Regions from separate parts of the Geobacillus sp. G4 genome, predicted to be linked through region 2. Evidence: predicted binding sites of a transcription regulator. Region 2 holds the regulator's gene; each other region holds the start of a gene.
The links. Region 2 encodes LexA, which represses DNA repair genes until DNA is damaged. Its sites were predicted from a motif close to CGAACATATGTTCG; they were not measured.
Positions count from the first base shown of each region.

Region 1: uvrB (excinuclease ABC subunit UvrB) is a predicted target of LexA. The motif match lies at 1,709-1,722, and genes of this name have one in related genera.
Region 3: ABS784_RS08490 (DNA endonuclease) is a predicted target of LexA. The motif match lies at 3,203-3,216, and genes of this name have one in related genera.

Region 1 is NZ_JBEPJY010000005.1:148,887-154,817, reverse strand. It holds gene ABS784_RS08320 (PDZ domain-containing protein) at 133-1,305, shown strand; gene ABS784_RS08315 (CsbA family protein) at 1,319-1,543, shown strand; gene uvrB (excinuclease ABC subunit UvrB) at 1,793-3,769, shown strand; gene uvrA (excinuclease ABC subunit UvrA) at 3,777-5,931, shown strand, end outside.
Region 2 is NZ_JBEPJY010000001.1:57,309-63,239, forward strand. It holds gene tkt (transketolase) at 1-994, opposite strand, end outside; gene ABS784_RS00285 (DUF896 domain-containing protein) at 1,113-1,343, opposite strand; gene ABS784_RS00290 (YneB family resolvase-like protein) at 1,473-2,126, opposite strand; gene yneA (cell division suppressor protein YneA) at 2,146-2,451, opposite strand; gene lexA (transcriptional repressor LexA) at 2,604-3,227, shown strand; gene glnA (type I glutamate--ammonia ligase) at 3,291-4,625, opposite strand; gene ABS784_RS00310 (MerR family transcriptional regulator) at 4,665-5,066, opposite strand; gene ABS784_RS00315 (methionine gamma-lyase family protein) at 5,143-5,931, opposite strand, start outside.
Region 3 is NZ_JBEPJY010000005.1:181,976-187,906, reverse strand. It holds gene fliW (flagellar assembly protein FliW) at 1-180, shown strand, start outside; gene csrA (carbon storage regulator CsrA) at 194-433, shown strand; gene ABS784_RS08495 (flagellin N-terminal helical domain-containing protein) at 627-1,910, shown strand; gene ABS784_RS08490 (DNA endonuclease) at 2,333-3,181, opposite strand; gene flaG (flagellar protein FlaG) at 3,509-3,871, shown strand; gene ABS784_RS08480 (flagellar hook-associated protein 2) at 3,887-5,389, shown strand; gene fliS (flagellar export chaperone FliS) at 5,592-5,931, shown strand, end outside.

The DNA of each region.
Region 1 (5,931 bases), on a different contig from region 2:
TTCGGCAAAGAAAGTGGAAAACAGCGAAGATTCGCCATTGGCGAAAAAAGATGGCTGTGGGCATGGGAATTGGCCATGCCATTTGGTAGAATAGAAGATAAAGAATGATGAACGACGCAAGGGGTGAAGCGGATGGCAACATGGTGGCTGGAATGGCTTGAGGGCGTCGCGTCGGTTTGGCGGCAGCCGCTTCTTTATTATGGCGCCGCGCTCGCTTTGGCCGTCGGTTGGCGGCGGGTGAAGCGGGAGCGCCGCGATTTTCATGTGCGCGTCTACAGCCTATGGCAAGAGTGGCGCGGGCTTTGGACGAAGGGATGGATGGCTGGAGCGATGTTGTCGGCGGCGGCCGTCGGCATCGGGATCGCGGTGCCGCAGGAAGCGGTTTGGACGGTGACGGTGCTGACGGTGCTCTTTAGTTTGACGATGGAAGCGCGGTTGCTGTCGCCTGCTTATACGGTTGGCGGCGCGCTTCTCGTGCTCGGTTTGGCGGAGCGAAGCAGCGCGTTGTCCCGATGGCTTCCCGATGGCATGGCGGCCGCGCCCGCTTTGGCGGTGTGGCTTGCGTTGCTTTTGCTTTCGGAAGGATGGCTCATCATTCGCACGCGAAACGAGGCGGCCTCGCCGCAGCTGGCGAAAAGCAAGCGAGGGATGACGGTCGGCCTGCAATGGACGCAGCGTCTTTGGTTTGTGCCGGTTGTGCTGCCCGTATCAGGCGGCGCGCTGCCTCCGGCTTCCTGGTGGCCGCTCGTTTCGACGGGAGACAGCTATTCATTTTGGCTCGTGCCGTTTCTTCTCGGCTTTTCCCAGCGCCGCCAGCACATGCTGCCGGCGGAAGCGGCGCGCGCGGAGGGGCGGCTTGTTGTTCGGCTGGCGTTCGTTGTCGCCCTGTTGGCCGCTTCGGGTATATGGTATCCACCGCTCGCGGTGGCGGCGGGGGCTATGGCCATCATCGGCCGCGAATGGATCGCGTTTTCCGGGCATCGCGCCGACCGCGCCCGCCCGCCCCGCTTTGCCCGCCATCCGCACGGCTTGGTGATTGTCGGCGTGCTTCCCGGCTCGAAAGCGGAAAAAATGGGGCTTTCGATCGGAGAAGTCATCATCAAAACAAACGGCGCCCCGGTGCGGACCGAAACCGAGTTTTACGAGGCGCTCCAACGCAACCGCGCGTTCTGCAAGTTGGATGTCGTCGGACATAACGGCGAAGTCCGTTTCGTCCAAGGGGCGCTCTATGAGGATGAGCATCATGAACTCGGGCTGCTGTTCGTCCGTGATCGGAACGCATCAGCGTCTGAAGCTGTTTCGTAAAGGAGAATGGATCATGTGGTTTTTGGCGGCACTCATCATTCCGTGCTTATTGGTGCTGTTGTTTGCGCGGGTGACGTACAATCGGTACATTGCTGTGCTGTTGACGACGGCGCTGCTTGTCGCTTCCTACTTGAAAGGCTATACGGATGAGCTGCATGAAATCGTCGCTGACATTGCATCGACGATCGCCGGCTTTCTTTGGGCCGGCCGCATGCTCGACTATCTGAAGCAAAAATGAAGCGGCGTTGTCGGTTCAACCGTCTGTTTTTGGAAAAAGGCATCGTCGGCTGAACCTCGGATTGTCGAAACGGAACGGAGCGAAGACGCGGACCTTGGGCATGAATGGGTCCGCTTTTTCGCGTTTTTCGGTGCGAAGCGATGGAAAACGCTGAGTGGATTGGTACGAATATGAGTTCGCATTTTTGATGCATGGATCATCACGATGTGATACAATGGGGAAAGATGGTACGAAGGAGGAGGCGAAACGGTGGAGGGCCGTTTTCAATTAGTGGCGCCATACGAACCGCAAGGCGATCAGCCGCAGGCGATCGCCAAGCTCGTTGACGGCCTGCGCCGCGGGGTGAAGCATCAAACGCTGCTTGGGGCGACGGGGACGGGCAAAACGTTTACGATCTCGAACGTGATCGCCCAAGTCAACAAACCGACGCTTGTCATCGCCCACAACAAAACGCTCGCTGGCCAATTGTACAGCGAGCTGAAAGAGTTTTTCCCGCACAACGCCGTCGAATATTTTGTCAGCTATTACGATTACTATCAGCCGGAAGCGTATGTGCCGCAGACGGATACGTACATTGAAAAAGACGCGAAAATCAACGATGAAATCGACAAATTGCGGCACTCGGCGACATCAGCCTTGTTTGAGCGCCGGGACGTGATTATCGTTGCGAGCGTGTCGTGCATTTACGGTTTAGGGTCGCCGGAAGAATATCGGGAGCTCGTCGTCTCGCTGCGCGTTGGGATGGAAATCGAGCGCAACGCGTTGCTTCGGCGGCTCGTTGACATCCAATACGACCGCAATGACATCGATTTTCGCCGCGGCACGTTCCGCGTCCGCGGCGATGTTGTCGAAATTTTCCCCGCGTCGCGCGATGAACATTGCATCCGCGTCGAATTTTTCGGCGATGAAATCGAGCGCATCCGCGAGGTGGACGCCTTAACCGGCGAGGTGCTCGGCGAGCGCGAGCATGTCGCCATTTTCCCGGCGTCGCACTTCGTGACGCGCGAGGAGAAAATGCGGCTCGCCATTCAAAACATCGAACAAGAGCTTGAGGAGCGGCTTGCCGAACTGCGCGCGCAAGGAAAGCTCTTAGAGGCGCAGCGGCTTGAGCAGCGGACGCGCTATGACCTTGAAATGATGCGCGAGATGGGCTTTTGTTCCGGCATCGAAAACTACTCGCGCCATTTGGCGCTGCGGCCGCCAGGCTCGACGCCGTATACATTGCTTGACTATTTTCCGGACGATTTTTTGATCATCGTTGATGAGTCGCACGTCACCTTGCCGCAGCTGCGCGGCATGTACAACGGCGACCGGGCGCGCAAGCAAGTGCTTGTCGACCACGGCTTCCGTCTGCCGTCGGCGCTTGACAACCGGCCGCTCACGTTTGAAGAGTTCGAGCAAAAAATCAATCAAATTATTTACGTCTCAGCGACGCCGGGGCCGTATGAGCTTGAACACAGCCCGGGCGTTGTCGAACAAATCATCCGCCCGACCGGGCTTCTCGACCCAACGATCGACGTCCGCCCGACGAAAGGGCAAATCGACGATTTGATCGGCGAAATTCGCGAGCGCGTCGAGCGGAACGAGCGGACGTTGGTGACGACGCTGACGAAAAAGATGGCGGAAGATTTGACCGATTATTTGAAAGAAGCGGGGATCAAGGTGGCGTATTTGCATTCGGAAATTAAGACGCTCGAGCGCATTGAAATCATCCGCGATTTGCGGCTCGGCAAATACGATGTATTGGTCGGCATCAACTTGCTTCGCGAAGGGCTCGACATTCCGGAAGTGTCGCTTGTCGCCATTTTGGACGCCGACAAAGAAGGGTTTTTGCGCTCGGAGCGCTCGCTCATCCAGACGATCGGCCGGGCGGCGCGCAACGCGAACGGCCATGTGATCATGTACGCCGATACGATCACGAAATCGATGGAAATCGCCATTCAAGAGACGAAGCGGCGCCGCGCGATTCAAGAAGAGTACAACCGAAAGCACGGCATCGTGCCGCGCACGGTGAAAAAGGAGATTCGCGACGTCATCCGCGCGACGTATGCGGCGGAAGAGACGGAGATGTACGAGGCAAAGCCGGCGGCAGCGATGACGAAACAAGAGCGGGAAGAGCTGATTCGAACGCTCGAAGCGGAAATGAAAGAGGCGGCCAAAGCGCTCGACTTCGAGCGGGCCGCCCAGCTGCGCGATATCATTTTCGAATTGAAAGCGGAAGGGTGATGGCCGGATGAACGGAATGGATAAAATTGTCGTCAAAGGGGCGCGCGCCCACAACTTGAAAAACATTGACGTCGAAATCCCGCGCGGCAAGCTCGTCGTCTTGACCGGGCTGTCCGGGTCGGGGAAGTCGTCGCTGGCGTTTGATACGATTTACGCGGAAGGCCAGCGCCGCTACGTCGAATCGCTGTCGGCGTATGCCCGCCAGTTTTTAGGGCAGATGGAAAAACCGGACGTCGATGCGATTGAAGGGTTGTCGCCGGCCATTTCGATCGATCAAAAAACGACGAGCCGCAACCCGCGCTCAACCGTCGGCACGGTGACGGAAATTTACGATTATTTACGGCTGCTGTTCGCCCGCATCGGCCGCCCCATTTGCCCGACGCACGGCATTGAAATCCAATCGCAGACGATCGAGCAAATGGTCGACCGGCTGCTCGCTTACCCGGAGCGGACGAAAATGCAAATTTTGGCGCCGATCGTCTCGGGAAAAAAAGGGACGCACGCCAAGACATTGGAGGATATTCGCAAACAAGGGTATGTGCGCGTCCGCATTGACGGCGAGATGCGCGAGTTGACGGAGGACATTGAGCTGGAAAAAAACAAAAAACATTCGATTGATGTCGTCGTCGACCGCATCATCATCAAAGACGGCATCGCCGCCAGGCTTGCCGATTCGCTTGAGACGGCGCTGAAGCTCGCCGACGGCAAAGTGGTCGTTGACGTGATCGGCGAGGGGGAGCTCTTGTTCAGCGAAAAGCACGCTTGTCCGTACTGCGGCTTTTCGATCGGGGAGCTTGAACCGCGTCTGTTTTCGTTCAACAGTCCATTCGGCGCCTGCCCGGACTGCGACGGGCTCGGGGCGAAGCTCGAAGTGGATCTCGATTTGGTCATCCCGAACGATGAGCTGACGTTAAAAGAACACGCCATCGCTCCGTGGGAGCCGCAAAGCTCGCAATATTACCCGCAGCTGCTCGAAGCCGTGTGCCGCCATTACGGCATCCCGATGGACGTGCCGGTCAGAGATTTGCCAAAAGAGCAGCTCGATAAAATTTTGTACGGCAGCGGCGGGGAGCCGATTTACTTCCGCTATACGAATGATTTCGGGCAAGTGCGCGAACAATACATCGCATTTGAAGGCGTCATTCCGAACGTCGAACGCCGCTATCGCGAGACGAGCTCGGACTACATCCGCGAGCAGATGGAAAAGTATATGGCGGAACAACCATGTCCGACATGCCAAGGCTACCGGCTGAAAAAAGAAAGCCTGGCCGTCCTTGTCGGCGGCAAGCATATCGGCGAGGTCACCGCCATGTCGGTGACCGAGGCGCTCGCCTTTTTTGACGGTCTCGAGCTGACCGAAAAAGAAGCGCAAATCGCCCGCCTCATTTTGCGTGAAATTCGCGACCGGCTCGGCTTTTTGCAAAACGTCGGCCTCGACTATTTGACGCTCAGCCGCTCGGCAGGAACGCTCTCCGGCGGCGAGGCGCAGCGCATCCGCTTGGCGACGCAGATCGGCTCGCGGCTGACGGGGGTGCTGTACGTGCTCGACGAGCCGTCGATCGGGCTTCATCAGCGCGACAACGACCGGCTGATCGCGACGTTGAAAAGCATGCGCGACCTCGGCAATACGCTCATTGTGGTGGAGCACGACGAGGATACCATGCTGGCCGCGGACTATTTGATTGACATTGGTCCGGGGGCGGGCATCCACGGCGGCGAGGTCGTCGCCGCCGGCACGCCGGAAGAAGTGATGAACGACCCGAACTCGCTCACCGGCCAGTATTTATCGGGGAAAAAATTCATCCCGATTCCGGCCGAGCGTCGCCGTCCGGACGGACGTTGGCTTGAGGTCGTCGGCGCGCGCGAGCATAACTTGAAAAACGTATCGGTGAAAATCCCGCTCGGCACGTTTGTCGCTGTCACCGGGGTGTCGGGCTCGGGCAAAAGTACGCTCGTGAACGAAGTGTTGTATAAGGCGCTGGCGCAAAAGCTGCACCGGGCGAAGGCGAAACCGGGCGAGCACCGCGGCATCCGCGGGCTGGAGCATCTCGATAAAGTCATTGACATCGACCAGTCGCCGATCGGCCGCACGCCACGCTCGAACCCGGCGACGTACACCGGGGTGTTTGACGACATCCGCGACGTGTTTGCCTCGACGAACG
Region 2 (5,931 bases):
GCTTCAGCTCGGCGGCCAGCTCCGGATGCGCCCGTTCGTACGCGGCGAACTGTTCGTTCCATTCCGCTTCTTTTTTCGCACCGGCCTCTTGCACCGTTTCTCGGAAATGGGCATATACTTCTTCCGGTACATAAAAATCTTCAGCAAACGTCCAGCGGTACGCTTCCTTCGTCAGCTTCGCCTCTTGGGCGCCGAGCGGAGCGCCGTGGACGCCGGACGTGCCCGCTTTATTTGGCGCGCCGTAGCCAATCGTCGTTTTTACTTCAATGAGCGTCGGCCGGCTGAGGTCCGCCCGCGCCTCCTCGAGCGCTTTGGCGATTTCTTCAATATTGTTGCCGTCCTCAACGCGCAAATATTGCCAGCCGTACGCTTGGAAACGTTGGGCGACGTTTTCCGAGAACGACAGGTTGAGCTCCCCGTCCAGCGAAATGTCGTTCGAGTCATACAGGACGATCAGACGGCCGAGCTTCAAGTGGCCGGCGAGTGACGCAGCTTCGCTCGCCACTCCTTCCATCAAATCGCCGTCGCCGCAAATGGCGTACGTATAATGATTGATGATCTCAAACCCGTCGCGGTTGTATGTAGCAGCCAAATGCCGTTCCGCCATGGCCATGCCGACCGCCATCGCAATCCCTTGGCCGAGCGGGCCGGTCGTCGCTTCCACGCCCGGCGTATGGCCGTATTCCGGATGGCCCGGCGTTTTGCTTCCCCATTGACGGAATTGTTTCAAATCATCCATCGATACGTCGTAGCCGCTTAAATGAAGCAAGCTGTACAATAACATCGACCCGTGCCCGGCTGACAAGACAAACCGGTCGCGGTTGAACCAGTTTGGATTCGCCGGGTTATGATTCATAAATTTCGTCCAAAGCGTGTACGCCATCGGCGCCGCGCCCATCGGCATGCCCGGGTGCCCGGATTTCGCTTTTTCGATCGCGTCAATCGACAGCGTTCGAATCGTCGTAATCGCCAACTCCTCGATTGAATGCGCCATCGTCTTCCTCCCTTTCATCAACATGGTGTCATTTACTATCATATAGAAAATCAGATTCCTTGTACAACGTTTATTTCCTCCTTCGGGACAAACGAGACGCCGTCTGTTTTTTCGCGGCTTAATGGAAGCGCCGCCGCTGGCTTTCCTTTAATTTTTTCGGCGTCACGTCGTTGCCGTTCGGGTCAATGACGGTCACTGTATGGAGCATATCGGTCATCGCCTTGCGGAACGCTTGAATGTACTCACGGCGCAGCTTCGCTTGCTCGAAAGCCTCTTCGGCCGACAAGCCGGCCGTTTTCGCTTTTTTCGCCAGTTCATTGATGCGGGCTAATTTATGTTTGGCAAGCATTGATCATCTTCTCCTATCTGCCATATTCTCACTCTGTTTTATCTTATCTGATCAACCGGGAAGATGGCAACGATGGCATCTTGGTTTCCTTTGCCCGCTCGCCGCTTTAGGGCCAGGCGCAGTACACGATCAACGCCGCCTTTGTTGCTCGTCCATATATTCCTGGTAACGCCGATGGACGGTCGCCTTGGACACCTCGTAGCCGAAGCTTCGCATCGTCGCGGCGATATCGGCAAACGTCAGTCCGCGCTCGCGCAAGCGGACGATCTCCTCAACCGGCAGATCGATTCGATCGCGCCCGGCGTTTTCGCCCCGGCGCCTTAGGTTCCGCTCCGGTCGGTAGCCGCTGGCGATGGCTCGCTGCATGCCACGCTTAATTTTGGCGTTATGTATTTTTCTTTGGTACTCCTCGACAATAGCGATGATGGATAACACCATCTCATCGGCCTCCGACAGCGGCATCTCCCCGCGGTGGCTGGCGCTGTATATTTTCACCCCTTGCTTTTTCAAGCAATGCAGCACCGCCATGCGCGCATGGCCGCGCCCAAGCCGCGTTTCATCTTGAATGAGCAGCACATCGACCTCGCCTTCCTCGCAAAGCGAAAGCAGCTCCAACACGCCGTCGCGGTCGGCTTCATAACCGCTCGCCTGCTCGGCGATCACTTTCACGACTTCAAATCCACACTCGGCCGCCAGCTGCTCGAGCTCATCTCGTTGCCTCGCGAGCGACGTTTCCTGTTCAGCTTTGTCCGTGCTGACGCGGCAGTAAATGACCGCCCTCATGGCCAATCCCTTCTTTCCATCACTGATTGACGGCCACCGAGCCGCCCTGCTTTGATTTTAACACAGGAATGACAATTTGTTCACCGGCGGCAAGACGCGGGCTCGGCAAATGGTTGACATCGACGACCCAGCGGATGAACTCATCAGGCGGCATATGGTGTTCCTGTTCGTACTGTTTTGCCAGCCCCCAAAGCGTATCGCCGGGAGCGACCGTGATCGTCACGTATTCTTTTTTATCGACCGGGCTGCTGGCGTAAACGAACCCTGCCAACACGAGCGCAAACAAAAATGAAAACAAAACATAGTGCAGCAACGTTTTCCTCATTCCCTCCCACCCTTTCTAGAATGTTTGTTCGCTTTCCTTCATTATAGCCAGGAACATTTGTTTGTGTCAATAAAAAACTCGAACCTATGTTTGTTTTTTCGTCTTCCGCATGGTATAATGAAGGCAAATGATGTGGCGAGAGGTGTGAAACAATGACGAAACTGTCAAAACGACAACAGCAAATTTTAGAGTTTATTAAACAGGAAGTAAAAACAAAAGGCTATCCTCCATCGGTGCGGGAAATTGGGGAAGCGGTTGGACTGGCGTCAAGTTCGACGGTCCACGGGCATCTCGCGCGCCTAGAAAGCAAAGGGTACATCCGCCGCGACCCGACAAAGCCGCGCGCCATTGAAATTTTGGACAACGATATGGCCAAGGAGAGAGAAAAAGAGGAGATCATCTCGGTGCCGATCATCGGCAAGGTGACGGCCGGCCAACCGATTACAGCGGTGGAAAACATCGAAGGCTACTTTCCGCTGCCGAAGCGGCTCGCCGCCGGTGAAGAGCAGCTGTTTATGCTTGAGGTGATGGGCGACAGCATGATCGAAGCCGGCATTCTCGACGGCGACTACGTCATCGTCCGCCAGCAGTCATCGGCCAACAACGGCGACATCGTCGTCGCCATGACGGAAGACAACGAGGCGACGGTGAAGCGGTTTTTCAAGGAAAAAGACCACATCCGCCTGCAGCCGGAAAACGCCCATCTTGAGCCGATCATCGTCCGCGACTGCACGATTCTCGGCAAAGTGATCGGCGTCTATCGCCTGTTCGACTGACTCGTGCCGGCCTGCGCCCATAAAAAAGCTGCCCCGTTTTTTTCAGGGCAGCTTTTTTATGAATCAGTAGAGTTCCATATATTGGTCCAATTCCCATTGATGAACCGTTGTCCGATACATATCCCACTCAATTTCTTTCGCTTCGACGAAATGCTCGAATAAATGTTTGCCGAGCGCGTGAATCATCACTTCATCGGACTTCAAGTTTTCCAACGCTTCATGCAGCGTTGCCGGCAAATCGACAATGCCTTCTTCGAGCCGTTCTTCTTTCGTCATGACGTAAATGTTTCGATCCACTGGCGCCGGAGGAGTGAGCTTGTTGCGAATGCCGTCAAGCCCAGCGGCTAAAAGCACCGCCATGGCCAAGTATGGGTTGGCCGACGGGTCGACGCTGCGCACCTCAATGCGCGTGCTCATGCCGCGCGAAGCTGGAATGCGGATGAGCGGGCTGCGGTTGCGCGCCGACCAAGCGACGTAGCACGGCGCTTCATAGCCCGGAACAAGCCGTTTGTACGAGTTGACGGTCGGGTTCGTCACCGCCGTAAAGTTCGGCGCATGCTTCAGCACACCGGCGATAAACTGCCGCGCCGTATCGCTCAACTGCAAGTCGCCGTTCGGATCGAAAAAGGCGTTTTCACCGTTGCGGAACAGCGACAGGTTGCAATGCATTCCTGAACCGTTGATCCCAAAAATCGGCTTCGGCATAAAGGTCGCATGCAATCCGTGTTTGCGGGCGATCGTTTTGACGACGAGCTTAAACGTTTGAATGTCGTCGCACGCTTTTACGGCATCAGCGTATTTAAAATCGATCTCATGCTGGCCCGGAGCGACTTCATGATGGGACGCTTCGATTTCAAACCCCATTTCCTCAAGCTCGAGCACAATGTCGCGCCGGCAGTTTTCCCCAAGATCGGTCGGCGCCAAATCGAAATAGCCGCCGCGATCGTTCAGCTCCATCGTCGGGTGTCCTTTTTCGTCAAGCTTGAAGAGGAAGAATTCCGGCTCAGCTCCTAAGTTAAAGGCGTTGAAGCCAAGCGCCTCCATCTCTTTCAGCATCCGCTTCAAGTTATAGCGCGGACAGCCTTCAAACGGCGTGCCGTCCGGGTTGTAAATGTCGCAGATAAAGCGGGCGACTTTTCCTTTTTCTGAAGTCCACGGGAAAATGACGAACGTATCCAAGTCCGGATACAAATACATATCCGACTCTTCGATGCGGACAAATCCTTCGATCGACGACCCGTCAAACATAATTTTGTTGTTAAGCGCTTTCTCCAGCTGGCTGATCGGAATTTCGACGTTTTTGATCGTGCCCAAAATATCGGTGAATTGCAGGCGGATGTACTTGACATTTTCCTCTTTGACGATGTGTAGAATGTCGTCACGCGTATATTTTGCCATGTCCAAACTCCTCCCCGGCTCGGAAATCATTTTCCGTCATTAATGAAAGAAGCGAGCGAGATCTCCTTGGCGAAGCGATGCGCGCTGGAACCGCCCGGCCTGCAGCAATTCATTCCGCAAAATTTCGCGCAGTTCTTCGTCCGACAGCTTCGGTTTTCCTACTTTTTCGACTTTCTCCGCCTGCTGGTGGCGTCCTTCCTCCCGCGCGGCAAAAATTTGCTTAATGCCCGCCAAGTTGACGCCTTGGTCGATCAAATCTTTAATTTCCAGCAAGCGGTCAATGTCATTGAGCGAAAACAGCCTCCGGTTGCCTTCAGTGCGCGCTGGCGAAACGAGGCCGTGCTCTTCATAATAGCGGATTTGCCGAGCCGACAAGTCGGTCAGCTGCATCACAATCCCAATCGGAAACAATGGCATGGAACGACGAATTTGGCTGCTCATGCCAATTCCTCCTCGCTTTTGATACCTTTATTTTACCATAATGTTAGGAAATGAGTCAATGAAACGTGATGTTTCCTCACAAACAAATCAACCGCTGTTCAAGCAAACGCTGAATGGCGGAACAGACGGCGATTTTCACATGCGAATACGTCAATCCGCCTTGCACATACGCGACATATGGGGGGCGCAACGGCCCGTCGGCCGTCAACTCAATGCTTGCCCCTTGGACGAACGTGCCGGCGGCCATGATCACTTTGTCTTCATAGCCGGGCATGTCGCTCGGATACGGAGTGAAATGAGCGTTGACCGGGGAGGAAGCCTGAATCGCTTGGCAAAACGCCACCATTTGTTCCGGATCGTCAAAACGGACGGACTGAACCAAATCCGTGCGCTTCGCCTTCCACGATGGCGAGGTTTTTAGTCCGATCCGCTCGAGCATCGCCGCCGTAAAAACCGCCCCCTTGAGCGCCTGACCCACGGTGTGCGGCGCAAGGAAAAAGCCTTGATACATATCCGGCAAGCTGTAAAGCGACGGACCGACTTCCGCTCCAATGCCCGGCGAGGTCATCCGATAGGCGCACGCCTCCACATATTCCCGCTTGCCGACAATGTAGCCGCCCGTTTTCGCCAAGCCCCCTCCCGGGTTTTTAATGAGCGAGCCGGCCATCAAATCGGCGCCGACATGGCATGGCTCTTTCTCCTCGACGAATTCTCCGTAGCAATTGTCGACAAACACGACGACATCCGGTTTGATCGACTTGACGAATGCAATCATGTCGCCGATCTCTTCGACAGTAAACGACGGCCGGTCCGCATAGCCGCGCGAACGTTGAATGCCGATCATTTTCGTCCGCTCATGGATCGC
Region 3 (5,931 bases), on a different contig from region 2:
GAACGCGACGTCGCCGTGTATGTCATCCTCACCGTCGCCGACCCGTTTCACGAGACGACGGCGAACTTGCAGGCGCCCGTGGTCATTAACGTCCATAAGCGCCTCGGCAAGCAAGTGATCTTAACGAACCCCCCGTACCAAACGAAACATCGCCTCTTCCCGGACAAAGTGGCGACATAAAGGGGGCGGCTTGATGCTTGTCCTAACGCGGAAAATCAAAGAAGCGATCCAAATCGGCGATGACATCGAAATCACCGTCCTCGCCATTCAAGGCGACCAAGTGAAACTCGGCATCAACGCGCCCAAACACGTCGACATTCATCGCAAAGAAGTGTACCTCGCCATCCAAGCGGAAAACAGCGCCGCCTCCGAAGCGTCCGAAGCCTCGCTCGCCGCACTGACCGCCAAGCTGAAACAATGGAACACCTCATAAACGAATCAGGCGCCCAAGCGGCGCTTTTTTGTCATCATCGACAAAAAATTTAACGTTCCCTATTAAACTTCCAAAAAATGCGCCGATATAAAAAGTGAGCGCGGCTTGCGGCGAAAGGCGGCCGACTTTCGCCCCGTGCCGATGACTTCCACAGGGACGTGGAAGAGAATATCCATTCAAGGAGGAAGAAACTATGCGAATCAACCACAACATCGCGGCGTTGAACACGTATCGGCAGTTGACGTTCAACAACACGCAGGCGTCTAAAAACATTGAAAAGCTGTCTTCCGGCCTTCGCATTAACCGCGCGGGTGACGATGCGGCGGGTCTTGCGATCTCTGAAAAAATGAGAGGGCAAATTCGTGGGTTGGAGATGGCTTCGAAAAACTCTCAAGATGCAATCAGCCTCATCCAAACAGCAGAAGGTGCTTTGAACGAGACTCACTCGATTTTGCAGCGGATGCGGGAGCTGGCGGTTCAAGCAGCGAACGATACGAATACTGCTACAGATCGCGTTGAACTTCAAAAAGAAGTTGATCAGCTTGCACAAGAATTATCAAGGATTTCGAGTACTACTGAGTTTAACACGCAAAAACTTCTTAACGGGACGTTTTCTGGCACTTTCCATATTGGTGCGAATGAATCACAAAACATTAAGTTGAATATCAGTGACATGAGTGCATTCGCATTAGGTGTAGCAGGAGATGTGACAACAGTAATTAGTGATGCTGATGGGGATGCTTCATTCACAAAAACCGGAACCCTCCAAGATATAGCTGACGGCACTTATCAGATTCAAACAACCAATACTGGCAGTTATAAAATGGTTGATTCCAATGGCAATACTGTAGCTACAAGCAACGATGGGAAATCATGGACTTCAGCTATTGGAGAGAAAGACGATACATTTACGTTTACTGCTGCTGTTAAGGCTGGGACAGTAACGTTAAGCGGGAATGGAACAAAGGTTTCTGCGACTGGTTCACTAACAAATAATGGTTTGCAAGCTGGGACATATACTTATGTAGCATCTGAAAATGCTCTTAAAGATAGCAATGGGAACGCTGTTGCTTGGACAACAGATAGTGGAGTTACATTTATTGATAAAAATGGGAAAGTTGTTCTAGATACAACGGGAGTAACTGTAGCCGACGGAGATTCATTTACTGTAGGAGGCGTAGATATTACAAGCCAAGCCACTGCGAATAAGGCAGTGACAACTATCAACAGAGCGATTGAAACAGTATCTGCAGAGCGTGCTAAACTTGGCGCTGTCCAAAACCGCCTCGAACACACGATCAACAACTTAGGCACATCGGCGGAAAACTTAACCGCTGCGGAATCCCGCATCCGTGACGTCGACATGGCCAAAGAAATGATGGAATTCACGAAAAACAACATCTTGGCGCAAGCAGCGCAAGCGATGTTGGCTCAATCAAACCAACTGCCGCAAGCGGTGTTGCAGCTGCTTCGGTAGGCTGGTTTGGCGGGCGTCTTAGCTGGAAACGGCTAAGAGGATGACTGGGTGAATTGCTGGGAAACCCTAAGAGCCTTTGGCGCCACAACGGAGCTGGAAACGGCAGACGTGACGGCGGAAAAAGCCAAAGGATTGGGCAATCAGCAGCCAAGCTCCTGTCCCGAAAGGGTGGAGAAGGTTCAACGACTAGGGCATACCACCTAAGGCGAGTGCTATGGTGATGAAGCCCGTAGGGGAGGCCGATGCCGAACCGAAGCGCCCAGCCCCTAACAGGTCAAGCTGAGGGTGAAGAGGTAGTCTGCACAACGGTCGAAAGACGTTGAGGCATGGCAAGCCAACCAACAACCGCAAGGGGTATTGCAATTGCTTCGTTAATCATAAGACAAGAGACCTTAGGGTGGCCTAGGGTCTCTTGTTTGTTGTCACTCTTTTTGTATTTCACGCCATTTATACACGATAGACCAATAACTTCGGTGCAAGGTATCAGCAATTTCTTGAATCGTCGCGCCTTTTTGCTTCATGTCCTTTAGTTGTTGAATCTCCTTCTTAGAGTATCGCTTTGAACGTTCGTGGCTGCTCGTCCGCAATTCGAAATCTGGGAATATCTTTTGCCATTTTTCCTTTTCTATTTTGAGTCGCTCGTTCCAGTTGGTTTTGTAATACATAGACGGGCAAGTTGAGATTGCTGAGGAGATTATATTAAGAAAATGAAACGTATCCCTCACAGAGGTTGTTCGTAAAATGCAGCCTTGTCCATTTGGATGTTTACTTAAACGGAAGGTGACACCGAAATGAGAAAGAATGTGTTGTTGCAACTTTTTTAATTCTTCGCGAGGATAATTCTGTAGATAAAGGTAAATATGAGGTGTCAGGTAAATTACTTTTTTGCGTTTATTGATATTAGGAGAAATACAGAGCGAGCCATCATCCATATATAAAACAGCAAGGAAATGAGGCAACGTGCAATACGTCAATAAAGGAATCGGGATATGTTTAGAACCATCATCATGGTAAAAGTATGGATATAGCCTTGTAAATAGCGGAAGAGACGATGATCGAACACATTGACTTCGGGGAGTGATGTACAAAAGATTGTCGAAAAATGAAATCTTCCATTTTCGATACTCAGCCTGTTCCATGCCGAAATGTTCCCGGTAACTATGGTTTTTCCGTCGGCTCTTTTTATAAAGCTTTGTAATTTCTCCGTCTCCGATAATGCTAGCAATTAGAACGTTTTGTTGTACAGGGGTTAATTTGGATAAGTCGTCCATGACCGTTTCTCCTTTCTTTTGGGAACGTTTGTTCTGGTTTTATTATAATATATTCTTATATGTTTAGGGAACCTTTCTATATAGACTCCCATGACAAAAAATTTTGTCACCATCAGAAGGATGAAAATGCCTCTATGTTGAATTCTACAACCTTGCACATTTTGGCGTTCGGGTATTTTCAGAATAGCGATTTTAGTTGCTTCGAGATTATACACCACTCCCTAGTCACCTTTCGCCTAAATGAAATTCCCCTTTCCCCCTTCACACTCCCTACGTTTCATCCGATATAAACCATAGAAAGCGTCCAAACCAAAGGAGCGGGATCGTATGACGATTGAACGGGTGTCTTCTTCTTTTCCTTCCTATGAACCGACGCGAAGCGAGCAGGTGCATGCAACCGTCGAACGCGCGGCAGTGCAGCCTCAAGAGGTGGGGGGTTCTGCTTCTTCCCTTTTTCAACCGCTTTCGGAAGAAGCTGTGGAGAAAGTGGTCAACGGCTTGAATGAGCTCGTGCAGCCGAGCCATACATCAATCCGGTTTGAGCTGCATAAAGAGCTGCATGAATATTACGTGCAAGTGGTGGATGAAAAAACGCAGGAAGTGATCCGCGAAATCCCGCCGAAAAAGCTGCTTGATATGTACGCGGCGATGATGGAGTTTGTCGGGCTTTTAGTGGATAAAAAAATTTAACGGTGGTGAGTCGACATGGCGAATACGATGCGCATCAGCGGCCTCGCGAGTGGAATGGACATTGACAAAATCGTGAGCGATTTGATGAAAGCAGAGCGGGCGCCGCTGGATAAATTGAAGCAGAAAAAGCAGCTGCTCGAGTGGCAGCGTGATGATTACCGAGCGATGAACACGTTGCTTCAGGGGCTTGACGACTACTTGTTTTCCAACATCACGCTCCAAAGCAGCATGCTCAAAAAAACTGTCTCGAGTTCGAACGAATCGGTCGTCACAGCGACGGCGGGATCGAGTGCGGCGAACGTGGCGACGACGATGCAAGTAAACCAAGTGGCCACATCGGCCGTCTGGCTGTCGGATGCCGCCGTGAGAGTGGACAAGGCGAGTTTTTCCGTTGCCGCTGATGTGACGCTGACGATCAACGTGACAAACGGGGATGGGACGACGAAGCAGGCGTCGATCATGGTGAAACAAGGAACGACGTTAGACGGATTGATCGCCCAACTCAACAGCAACCTAGATCTTGGCGTCAGCGCGTTTTACGACGAGCAGACCGGGCGGGTTTCGATCATGAAAAAAGACACGGGAGCGCAAGCGAGTCTGGTGCTCGCCGATCAGGCGACGGCTGACTTTTTTGCGCAAAAGCTTGGGTTTACGAATACCGTAGCGGGGCAAGAGCTCACGGGGAAAACGGCAGGGAAAGACGCCGACATCACCATCAACGGCTTGCGAACGACCCGCTCGTCGAATACATTTACGATCAACGGTGTGACGTATACGGTGAAAGGGACGGGCACGGCGACAGTGTCGGTGGCGACGGATGCGGACGCGATGTTTAACGCCATTAAAGGGTTTGTCGACAAATACAACGAAACGATCGCCAAAATCAACGCCGAGCTGAAAGAAGAGCGCTACCGCGACTATCCGCCGCTTACCGACGAGCAAAAGGAAGCGATGACGGAAAAGCAAATTGAGCTGTGGGAAGAAAAGGCGCGGAGCGGGATGCTTCGCGGTGATTCGATTTTGTCCAGCGCCCTAAGCAAAATGCGGATGAATGTGTACACGAAAGTCGAAGGGGCGAACATCCCAAGCGGGTTCTCGCAGCTCGCGCAAATCGGGATTACGACGTCGTCAAATTATCTAGACGGCGGGAAGTTGATCATTGACGAAACGAAGCTGCGGGAGAAAATCAAGGAAAATCCGGATGCCGTCTATCAGTTGTTTAACCAAGACGGTGCGACCGATGCGGAGAAAGGCATCGCCCGCCGCCTGCGCGATACGATCAAGGAAACGATCGGGAAAATCGAGCAAAAGGCGGGGAAAACCGTTTGGACAAACCAACAGTTTGCGATCGGGCGCGATTTAATCCAGATCAATGACCAAATTGACCGGTTTCAAGATCGGCTGAAACAGATTGAAGACCGCTACTACCGCCAATTCACAGCGATGGAAGAGGCGATTCAGCGCGCCAACCAACAAAGCATGTATTTGATGAATGCCTTTGGCGGCATGCAAAGATAACGATCAGCGGCTGTGGCATGCAGGCGTCCGTAGGCGCTTGGCCATCATCGGAAAGCGATCCGCTTCCTGATGATGGAGGTTTTAGGCTGAGACAACTGAAAAGGCGCGACGCCTCTTGAAAGGGGCGGTTTGGCTGAAAAAAACGTTCTTGCTTCAGTCTTGAAACGTGTGCAGCACTTGACGTGGAAGAGGAGTGATCGGGATGGCAACGAACAATCCGTATCAACACTACCAAGCGAACGCTGTGCAGACGGCGTCGCCTGGGGAGTTGACATTGATGCTGTATAACGGCTGCTTGAAGTTTATCAAGCTCGCGCGCCAGGCGATGGAGACGGGCGATATCGCGGCGCGTAATGAAAACTTGTTGAAGGCGCAAAAGATCATTTTGGAATTGATGGCGACGCTGAAAATGGAATATGACGTCGCGAAATCGATGATGACCATGTATGACTACATCTACCGCCGCCTAGTCGAGGCGAATGTGAAAAACGATGCGGCGATTTTGGATGAGGTGGAAGGGTATGTCGTCGAGTTTCGCGATA